DNA from 2 places in the Xanthobacter sediminis genome. Region 2 is predicted to be linked to the other one. Evidence: predicted binding sites of a transcription regulator. Region 2 holds the regulator's gene; the other holds the start of a gene.
What was found. Region 2 encodes HrcA, which represses chaperone genes, less so after heat shock. Its sites were predicted from a motif close to GTTAGCACTCNCNNNNNGNGAGTGCTAAC; they were not measured.
Positions count from the first base shown of each region.

Region 1: groES (co-chaperone GroES) is a predicted target of HrcA. The motif match lies at 1,570-1,598, and genes of this name have one in related genera.

Region 1 is NZ_JBAFWH010000002.1:291,845-297,318, forward strand. Features, by position in the region: gene groL (chaperonin GroEL) at 1-1,164, opposite strand, end outside; gene groES (co-chaperone GroES) at 1,224-1,514, opposite strand; gene V5F61_RS03265 (hypothetical protein) at 1,868-2,377, shown strand; gene cynS (cyanase) at 2,501-2,983, opposite strand; gene V5F61_RS03275 (ABC transporter ATP-binding protein) at 3,065-3,994, opposite strand; gene ntrB (nitrate ABC transporter permease) at 4,000-4,839, opposite strand; gene V5F61_RS03285 (CmpA/NrtA family ABC transporter substrate-binding protein) at 4,844-5,474, opposite strand, start outside.
Region 2 is NZ_JBAFWH010000011.1:55,590-61,063, forward strand. Features, by position in the region: gene V5F61_RS15205 (response regulator) at 193-627, shown strand; gene grpE (nucleotide exchange factor GrpE) at 978-1,604, opposite strand; gene hrcA (heat-inducible transcriptional repressor HrcA) at 1,719-2,849, opposite strand; gene rph (ribonuclease PH) at 2,999-3,712, shown strand; gene rdgB (RdgB/HAM1 family non-canonical purine NTP pyrophosphatase) at 3,712-4,347, shown strand; gene hemW (radical SAM family heme chaperone HemW) at 4,407-5,474, shown strand, end outside.

The sequences.
Region 1 (5,474 bases), on a different contig from region 2:
TTCCACTTCCGTGGAGCCGCCCACGCGGATCACGGCCACGCCGCCGGCCAGCTTGGCGAGACGCTCCTGGAGCTTCTCACGGTCGTAGTCGGAGGTGGTGCCTTCGATCTGCGCCTTGATCTGGGCCACGCGGGCCTCGATGTCGGCCTTCTCGCCGACGCCGTCCACGATGGTGGTCTTCTCCTTCTCGAGGATCACCTTCTTGGCGCGGCCGAGCTGGGCGAGGGTCACGTTCTCGAGCTTGATGCCGAGATCTTCCGAGATCACCTGGCCGCCGGTGAGGATGGCGATGTCCTCCAGCATGGCCTTGCGGCGGTCACCGAAGCCGGGAGCCTTCACCGCCGCGACCTTCAGGCCGCCGCGCAGCTTGTTCACCACCAGGGTGGCCAGGGCCTCGCCCTCGACGTCCTCGGCGACGATCACCAGCGGACGGCCGGACTGCACCACGGCCTCGAGGACCGGGAGAATCGGTTGGAGGCCGGAGAGCTTCTTCTCGAAGATGAGGATGTAGGGCTCTTCCAGGTCGGCGATCATCTTCTCCGCATTGGTGATGAAGTACGGAGAGAGGTAGCCGCGGTCGAACTGCATGCCTTCGACCACGTCGAGCTCGGTGTCGGCGGTCTTGGCTTCCTCGACGGTGATGACACCCTCGTTGCCCACGCGCTGCATGGCGCCGGCGATCATCTCGCCGATGGAGCTGTCACCGTTGGCGGAGATGGTGCCCACCTGCGCCACTTCGGCGGAGGAGGAGACCTTCTTGGCGCGGCCCTGGATGTCCTTGAGGGCGGCGGCGACCGCGAGGTCGATGCCGCGCTTCAGGTCCATCGGGTTCATGCCGGCGGCAACCGCCTTGGCGCCTTCCTTCACGATGGCCTGGGCCAGCACGGTGGCGGTGGTGGTGCCGTCGCCGGCGAGGTCGTTGGTCTTGGAGGCGACCTCACGCACGAGCTGGGCGCCGAGGTTCTCGAACTTGTCCTCGAGCTCGATCTCCTTGGCGACGGAGACGCCGTCCTTGGTGATGCGCGGGGCGCCGAACGACTTCTCGATCACCACGTTGCGGCCCTTGGGGCCGAGCGTGACCTTCACGGCATTGGCGAGGATATCCACGCCGCGCAGCAGCTTCTCGCGCGCGTCAGCGGAAAACTTGACTTCTTTGGCAGCCATTGCGGCCTCCTGACTTGAATTTCCAAATGACCGAAGGGGTCACATCACCTTTGGGCGAGTCACTTGGCGATGACGCCGAGGATGTCGCTTTCCTTCATGATGAGCAGGTCCTGGCCGTCGATCTTGACCTCGGTGCCGGACCACTTGCCGAACAGCACGCGGTCGCCGGCCTTCACGTCGAGGGGAACGAGCTTGCCGGCCTCGTCGCGGGCGCCGGCGCCAACCGCCACAACCTCGCCCTCCTGGGGCTTTTCCTTGGCGGTGTCGGGGATGATGATGCCGCCGGCGGTCTTCTGCTCGGCTTCGATGCGCTTGACCACCACGCGGTCGTGCAGGGGACGGAAGGACATGGGTCTATTCCTCTCGGAACATGGATTTGCCGCGGCTCGCGCCGCTGCCTACACTGCTGGCACTCTCGAAAGCGGAGTGCCAAGCTCGCCGGGGAGATAAGCGCGCCTCCCCGCTCCGTCAAGGCGGGCGGCTGAAACTCGCTGCGCGCGGGGGCGGGATACGAACCGGTAACCGGCACCGCGTAAAGTCGTTTTCCGAAGGCCGGCGAGGCGGTTCGCCCCGCGCGGCGGCAGCCGGCACGAAGCATTATCGACGCCGCGGGGATGAGCCGTTATGGTCGGCGCGCCGGCCGGCACCCGTGTGGGCGATGGCAAGGACCGGAGTTGAGACGGCGGAGGCCTCGGAATATCCCATGAACATCACGCTTGCACGATCGAACGCGCGCCCCGGGAAGTCTCCTCGCGCCGGCCTCGCCGGGGTGGCCGCCACCGCGCTGGCGCTGACGCTCGCTGCCTGCAGCACCACGCCCTCGGAGCCGCCTCCGCCCGCAAGGCCGGTGTTCACCAGCCCCATTCCGCCGGACCGCCTCGTCGGCCGCTGGGGTCTTGCCGCCTACCACCGCCCCGATGATGCCGGCCGCACCGAGACTCAGGCCAAGGCCCAGTGCTCGAATCCCTATGTCATCACCGCCGGCAATGGCGGCGGCGTCATGATGTACCTCGCCGATGACAACAAGCTGACCGAGGTGGTGTCCAAGCAGGTGGGCAACGGCCCCATCTTCCTCGGCCCGCCCGACGAGCCCGCCGGCGCGCAGACCGACCGCCAGGTGATGCGCTTCGACGGCAACGTGCTGGTGCTGCGCTGGGTCGATCAGGAGGTCGCCAAGCGCTACGGCACCATGGTCTACGTGCGCTGCAGCTGACGTGAAAAAGGCCGGCGCCCGAGAGGGGCCGGCCTTTTTTGAATCCCGGGGGTCGTGACAAGGGGCGCCCTGCGCGCGGGGGAGGAGCGGCAGGCCCGCGCGGGCGCCGCCGCTCTCCCGGCCTCAGTCTTCCTTGTAGCCGAGCTGCTGGATGCCCTGCTCGGCGCCATAATACTTGTAGGGCAGGAACTTGCCGGACATGGAGATGGCGACGCGGTCGCCCTTCTCGTTGGCCTCGCGGGCGATATCCATGTTGAAGTCGATGGCGGACATGATGCCGTCGCCGAACTCGTCCTCGATCAGCGCCTTGATGGCCGGGCCGTTCACCAGGATCAGCTCGTAGAAGCGATAGATCAGCGGGTCGGTGGGCGGCATCTGGGTGCCGCGCATGGGTACCTCGTTCAGCATCCGCTCCTCGATCTCGGAGAGGCCGAACAGGGTGGCGGCCTTCTTGGCCAGGGGCTTCACCAGCTTCATCTGGCCCAGCAGCGCGCCGGTGATGAGGATGGGCGAGATGCCGCCGATCTCCTCGCAGATATACTTCCAGCTCCAGCCCTTTTCGCGCTTGATGTCGAGGATCTTCTCGGTGAGCTGCTCGCGCTTCATTTTCGTCTCCATGCTTGGATGTCGGATTTCGGATGATGTGCCGGCGCCGGCGGGGCCGTCGGCGGGCGGGTGCCTCGCGCCTCAGTCGCGGCCGGTGGCCGCGGCGGGAAAGCGGATGGTGTTGGCGGTCTCGGCGGCCTCCGCCGCGCGGGCGGCGCCGCCGAGCTGGACGGTGGGCGGGCGGCGGGTGTCGTAGCCGGCGGGTTTCTCGTCGCGGAAGGTGCGGCTGCGGCTTACCAGGAAGTCCACCAGGTGGTTGCGCACCGCGTAATAGTCCTCGTGGCGGTGGATGCTGTCGCGGGCGCGGTCCTTGGGCAGCGGGTTCTCTACCACCTCGGCCACCATGGCCTCCGGGCCGTTGGTCATGAGCACGATCCGGTCGGCGAGGTAGATGGCCTCGTCCACGTCGTGGGTGATCATCACCACGGTCTGCCCGGTGGAGGTGCAGATGCGCCGCACCTCGTCCTGCAGCGTGCCGCGGGTGAGGGCGTCGAGGGCCGAGAAGGGCTCGTCCATGAGCAGGATCTTCGGCTCGATGGAGAGGGCGCGGGCGATGCCCACGCGCTGGCGCATGCCGCCGGAAAGCTCGGCCGGCTTCTTCGCCTCGCTGCCCTTGAGGCCCACGAGCTCGATGAAGCGGCGGGAGCGCTCCTCCACCTCGGCCTTGCCCGCCTTGCGCCAGCGGGAGGTGACCGCATAGGCGACATTGCCGAGCACGCTCTTCCAGGGCAGCAGCGCGTGGCCCTGGAAGATCACGGCGCGGTCGAGGCTGGGGCCGGAGATGGCCTGCCCGTCCACGATCACCGCGCCCTCCGAGGGTGTCTCCAGCCCCGCCAGGATGTTGAGCACGGAGGTCTTGCCGCATCCCGAGTGGCCGATGATGCACACGAACTCGCCGCGCGGCACCTGGAGCCACAAATTCTCGAAGATGGTGGTCTCTCCGCCCTCGCGCCTGGGGTAGCGCCGGGCGATGCCCTCGATGGAGATGAACTTAGCGTCGGTCTCGGCCATGGCGCTCACTCCGGGAAGGTCACGCGCCGCTGGAGGCGCGCCAGGATGAGATCGAGGACCATGCCCACGAGGCCGATCAGCAGGATGCCGACGATCACGTTGGAGATGGACAGGTTGTTCCACTCGTTCCACACGAAGTAGCCAATGCCGGTGCCGCCCACGAGCATCTCCGCCGCCACGATGACGAGCCAGGCGATGCCGATGGAGATGCGCATGCCCGTGAGGATGGTGGGGGCCGCCGCCGGCAGGATCACCGTGAACGCCCGCCGCCACGCGCCCACCTCCAGGGTGCGGGCCACGTTCAGCCACTCCTTGCGCACCGCGCCGACGCCGAACGCGGTGTTCAGCAGCATCGGCCACACCGAGCAGATGAAGATGACGAACACGGCCGAGAGGTTGGAGTCCTTGATGGTGTAGAGGGCGAGCGGCATCCAGGCCAGGGGCGAGATGGGCTTGAGCACCTGGATGAACGGGTCGAGCGCCCGATAGGCCAAAGGCGACATGCCGATGAGGAAGCCCAGCGGCACCGCCACCAGCACCGCCAGCCCGTAGCCGATGGCGACCCGGCCGATGGAATAGAGGAGCTGGAGGCCCAGCCCCTTGTCGTTGGGCCCGTTGTCGTAGAACGGGTCCTTCATGGCGTCCCAGAGCTTGTGCGCCACGTCGAGCGGCCCCGGCATGGCGGACTGGGCCCCGGCCGTGGTGATGCCCATGAGCTTCGCATATTCCGGGTCGAGGGCCGGCCCCGAGCTCGCGCTCGGGGTGACGGCGATCTGCCAGGCGAGGCAGAAGGCGAGGAACAGCATCACCGACAGGATGCCGGCGCGCACGCCGAGGCTCTTCATCGCGTCAGCTCCGCTTGATGGCGAAGGAGGCGAGGTATTGCTCGGGCTGGGCCGGGTCGAACACCTTGCCCATCACCGAGAAGCTCTTGGTGGTGGCGGTGGGCGGGGTAAGGCCCATCTCCTTCATCACCTTGGCCGCGTCGGTGGCGAGGAAGACACGGTTGGCGATGCCCTGGTAATCGACCTCGCCCTTCACCTGGCCCCAGCGCTTCATCTGGGTCAGCATCCACACCGCGAAGCTTTCCCACGGGAAGGGATCGAAATCGATGCGGTTCGGGTCGTCCTTGATCTGGCCGAGGCCGTTCGCATACTTGCCCACCAGCACCTGCTCCAGCACGATGGGCGGGGCGTTGAGATAGGCGGCGGGGGCGATGGCCTCGGCGATGGCCTTGCGGTTCTCGGCCTTGGAGGCATAGCCGGTGGCGTCCACGATGGCCCGCAGCAGCGCCGCATAGGTGTTGGGCATGGTGGCCATGAATTCGCGGCTGGCCGCGAACGAGCAGCAGGGGTGCCCGTCCCACATGGACTTCGACAGGGAGTGGATGAAGCCCACGCCGTCATAGACCGCGCGCTGGGCCACGTTGTCGGGCGCCAGGAAGCCGTCGATGTTCTCGGCGCGCAGGTTGGCCACCATC
Region 2 (5,474 bases):
GGCGAAGCCTTTCGTGTCGGAGCCTTACGCCTAAAGACCCAGGGAACTTTCGCCCCCGCCGCCCGTTGAGCGGAAAACGGCCGAAGCCTGCCGGTCCAGCCCCGTCCTCGTGCCGGGGCGGCCGGAGGGGAGGGCCGGGAAAGGCGCCGCGGCGTTCACGCGCCGTGGCCCACGGGCGAAAGGCGTGACACCATGGACCTCGCGGGATTGCGGGTGCTCGTCGTGGAAGACGAGTTCCTGGTCGCCCTGGGCCTGGAAGGTGAGCTGCGTACCCTCGGGTGCGATGTGGTGGGGCCCGTGGCGAGCCTCTCGGCGGCCATGGCGGCAGCCGGCAGCGAAAGCCTTGATGCAGCCCTTCTGGATGTGAGCCTCGGCAGCGAGAGCGTCTTTCCCGCGGCGGCTATGCTGGCGGACCGGGGCGTGCCTTTCGTGTTCTGCTCCGCCTTCACCGGACGGGAGCCCGTGCCGCGCGCCCTGGCAGACCGTCCGCGCGTGGCCAAGCCCTTTACCGGCCGCATGATTGCGGACGCCCTCGTCACCATCGTGAACGGTCGTGCGGGCGGGGACGGCCTCGCTTCCGGCGACGGAGTGGCGCGCCATCCCGCCCTGCTCCGGGAGCGCACCTGAAGCGCATTCGGGCGGCGCGTCCGGCCGGCTTGCGCGCAGAGGATCGTGCGTCGGCAGATGGAGCGCGTTCGCGCGAAGTGGATGTCGGCTCGCGTGGGGAAGGCGCGTCAACCCAAAGATATAGAGCGATGTCCGCGAGCTGGAGCGGGCGGAAGGGGGGCTGGCGCCCGCTAGCGACCGCGCGGCGCCGCAGGCCCAAGCCACAACACGCCACTTGCGGTGCTCTTAAGGATGTTGGGGAATGGGGACTTCCACGGGGGGCGGAACTTTCGCGCCTGGATGATCCCCCTCGCTCCCCGCCAGAGACTGGCTCCGGGCGGACCGCAAGCCCGCCCGTCGCTGCCTTGCCGTCAGGCCTGGCCTTCCGGCTTGGCCTCGGGCGCGGGGGCCTCGGCCTTGGGGCCGCCGCGGGCGACGCCCACCATGGCCGGGCGCAGCACGCGCTCACCGATGACGTAGCCGGCCTGCACCACCTGCACCACCGTGCCGTTGGGCACGGACGGGTCCGGCACCTCGAACATGGCTTGGTGCAGGTTGGGGTCGAACTTCTCGCCGCGCGGCTCGATGCGGCGGATCTTGTGCTTTTCCAGCGCCTGGGCAAGGCCGCGCTCGGTGATCTCGATGCCTTCGAGCAGCGCCTTCACGGCGCCCTCGGCCTGGTCCTTGGTCTCATCGTCCACGGCGGAGAGGGCGCGGCTGAGGTCGTCGGCGACCGTCAGCATGTCGCGGGCGAAGGAGGCGATGCCGTAGACCTTGACGTCGGCGATTTCCTTGTCGGCGCGGCGGCGCACGTTCTCGGCCTCGGCGAAGGCGCGCAGATACTTGTCCTTCAGCGCGGCGATCTCCGCCTCCAGGCGCTCTTTCTCTGCCTGTAGCGAGGGCTCTGCCGGAGCGCCCGCCTCGGGAGCGCCCGCCTGATTGAGCCCCGTGTCCTCGATGCCGTCGCCGGTCTCCGGCGCGCGCGTCTGCTCGCTCATCCGGTCTTTCCTTTTTGGCTGGAGAAGGTCCGTGCGGACCTGCCGTTGATCCCACGGCATATCGGAGCGCGGAGGGCAAAAATCAAGCCTGCGCGATCAGATGGGGACGCGCCATCAGGCCGCGTCGCCCGCTCCCGGCGCGCCGAGCACCCGGCTCACGAGGCGGGCGGTGAAGTCCACCATGGGCACGATGCGCCCATAATTGAGCCGTGTGGGCCCGATGACGCCGAGCACGCCCAAAACCCGCCCCTGGCCGTCGCGGTAGGGGGCCACGATGGTGGAGGAGCCGGACAGGGAGAACAACCGGTTCTCCGAGCCGATGAAGATGCGCAGCGCCTGCGCTTCCTCGGCGCGGCCCAGGAGGTCCACCACCTCGCGCTTCGACTCGAGGTCGTCGAACAGCAGGCGGATGCGCTCCAGGTCCTCCAACGCGTGGAGGTCCTCCAGCAGCTTTGCCTGCCCGCGCACGATCAGCTTGCGCTCAGCCGGGTCGTCGCCGGACCAGGAGGCGAGCCCTTCCTCCACCACCCGCGCGGTGATGGCGTCGAGGTCGCGCCGCAGCTCGGCGAGCAGGCTCTCCATTTCCGCCCGCGCCTCCGCCAGGGTGCGGCCGCGGATGTGGGCATTGAGGAAGTTGGTGGCTTCCGTGAGGGCGGACACCGGCAGGCCCGGCGGCAGCCCCACCGCCCGGTTCTCCACCTGCCCGTCCTCGGAGACGAGGATCACCAGCGCCCGGCCGGGGTCGAGGGGCACGAACTCCACATGCTTCAGGCGCGGGTCGGTCTTGGTGGCGGTGACCACGCCCGCCCCCCGCGCGAGGCCGGAGAGCAGGGTGGACGCCTCCTGCAGCACCCCTTCCACGGTGGTGTTGCGGGCGGCGGCCATCACCTGGGTCTCGATGCTGGTGCGGTCGCGCTCGTTGACGTCGCCCACCTCCATCAGGGCGTCCACGAAGAAGCGCAGGCCCCGTTCCGTGGGCAGGCGCCCGGCGCTGGTGTGGGGCGCATAGATGAGGCCCGCCGCCTCCAGGTCCGCCATCACGTTGCGCACCGAGGCGGGCGAAAGCGTCATGGGGATGAGGCGGGAGATGTTGCGCGAGCCCACGGGCTCGCCGGTGGCGAGATAGCTCTCCACGATCTGGCGGAAGATCTCGCGCGCGCGGGCGTCGATCTGCGCGAGGGCGCCGGAGGACAGGGAGAAGAGAGGATCGATCGCCACGGATGCGCACGCCTTGTCTGGGGCCATCCCGCACGCGGCGGCCGCGGGGGCGGCTGCCCTATATGTGTCGCCTCCCGCCCTCCGCTTCAAGCGTGTTGCAGCCGTCCCGCCCTTGCGGTTTCGCCCCCGCCGCTCCAAAAGGAGCGCCCGAAGCGAGAGACATGAAGGAATACGCCATGCGCCCCAGCAAGCGCGCCAGCAACGAGATGCGCGCCGTTTCATTCGAACGGGGCGTGATGCGCCACGCGGAAGGCTCCTGCCTCGTGAAGTTCGGCGACACCCACGTGCTGGTTTCCGCCACCCTGGAAGAGCGCCTGCCGCCGTGGCTGAAGGGCCAGGGCCGGGGCTGGGTCACCGCCGAATATTCCATGCTGCCGCGTGCCACCCATGACCGCACCCGGCGCGAATCCACCACCGGGCGCCCCTCCGGCCGCACCCAGGAGATTCAGCGCCTGATCGGCCGCTCCCTGCGCTCGGTGACGGATCTCGTCGCCATGGGCGAGAAGCAGATCACCATCGACTGCGACGTGCTCCAGGCCGACGGCGGCACCCGCACCGCCTCCATCACCGGCGCCTGGATCGCGCTCCACGACTGCCTCTCCTGGATGCGCGCGCGCTCCATGATCCGCGAGATGCCCCTGAAGGAGCACGTGGCGGCCGTCTCCTGCGGCATCTACGAGGGCACGCCGGTGCTCGACCTCGACTATGCCGAGGATTCGGTGGCCGAGACCGACGCCAACTTCGTGATGACCGGCTCCGGCGGCATCGTCGAGATCCAGGGCACGGCCGAGAAGACCCCGTTCTCGCAGGACGAGCTTCTCTCCCTGCTCGGCCTCGCCCGCAGCGGGGTGGAGCAACTGGTGGAACTGCAGAAGAAGGCGATCGCCTGATGGCCCACCGCATCCTCACCGGGCGGCTCGTGGTCGCCACCCACAATCCCGGCAAGCTCATCGAGATGCGCATGCTGCTGGAGCCGTTCGGGGTGGATGCGGTCTCCGCCGGCGAGCTCGGCCTGCCCGAGCCCGAGGAAACCGCCGACACCTTCGAGGGCAATGCCCGGCTGAAGGCCGAGGCGGCGGCGGGCGCGGCGCAGCTCCCCGCCTTCGCGGACGATTCCGGCCTCGTGGTGGATGCGCTCGGTGGCGCGCCGGGCATCCACACCGCCCGCTGGGCGGGGCCGGACCGCGACTTCGAGATGGCCATGGAGAAGGTCCAGGCCGAGCTGGAGAAGGCCGGCGCCACCGCGCCCGAACAGCGCCGGGCGCGCTTCGTCTCGGCCCTGTGCATCGCCTGGCCGGACGGGCACCTGGAGGAGTTCCGGGGCGTGGTGGAAGGCTCGCTGGTGTGGCCGCCGCGCGGCGCCAAGGGCTTCGGCTACGATCCCATGTTCGTGCCCGAGGGCCACACCCGCACTTTCGCGGAGATGACGGCGGAGGAGAAGCACTCCATGCCGCCCAGGGGCTTCGGCCTGTCGCACCGCGCCCGTGCCTTCCTGCAGCTCTCCCAGGCGTGTCTCAAGGCGTGACGGTGGAGACTGCGGACTTGGGCGCCCCCCATTCACCGCGCGCGACGCACCTTCCTCCGCTGGCGGGGGAGGGGGCGGACACGTCCGCCGAGGGCGGCTTCGGCGTCTACGTGCATTGGCCGTTCTGCCTCGCCAAGTGCCCCTATTGCGACTTCAACTCCCATGTGCGGCGCGAGGCGCCGGACCAGGAGCGCTTTCTTTCCGCCTACCGGCGGGAGATCGCCCACATGCGCGCCCTCACCGGCCCCCGGCGGGCGGAGACCGTGTTCTTCGGCGGCGGCACGCCCTCGCTGATGACGCCGGAGACGGTGGGCGGCATCCTCGAGGCCATTGATGCGGCATGGCCGCTCGCCGCCGGCGCCGAGATCACGCTGGAGGCCAACCCCACCTCGGTGGAGTCCGCGCGCTTCCACGGCTACGGGGCGGCGGGGGTCAACCGGGTCTCCCTCGGCGTGCAGGCGCTTGAGGACGACGACCTGAGGAACCTCGGCCGCATGCACACGGTGGAGGAGGCGCTGAAGGCGGTGGGCATCGCCCGCGCGGCGTTCGAGCGGGTGTCGTTCGACCTCATCTACGCCCGCCCGCGCCAGACTCCGGAAGCCTGGGCGCGGGAGCTGGAGCGGGCGCTGGCCGAGGGGTGCGAGCACCTCTCGCTCTACCAGCTCACCATCGAGCCCGGCACGCCCTTCGAGCGGCTCTACGGCGCCGGCAAGCTCATATTGCCCGACGACGACCTCTCCCGCGCCCTGTGGGACGTGACGCAGGAGGTGACCGCCGCCGCCGGCCTGCCCGCCTACGAGATTTCCAACCACGCCCGGCCCGGCGCCGAAGCGCGGCACAATCTCGTCTACTGGCGCTATGGCACCTATGCCGGCATCGGCCCCGGCGCCCACGGGCGCATCGCGGTGGAGGGCGAGCGCCGCGCCACCTATGTGGAGAAGATGCCGGACGCCTGGCTCGGCCACGTGGAACGCGCCGGCCACGGCATCGTCAGCGACGAGCTCCTCTCACGCGCGGAACAGGCGGATGAGATGCTGCTCATGGGCCTGCGCCTGAAGGAAGGCGTGGACCTCGAACGCCACGCCCGCCTCGCCGGCCGGCCGCTCGCGGAGGCGGGCATCGCCGCG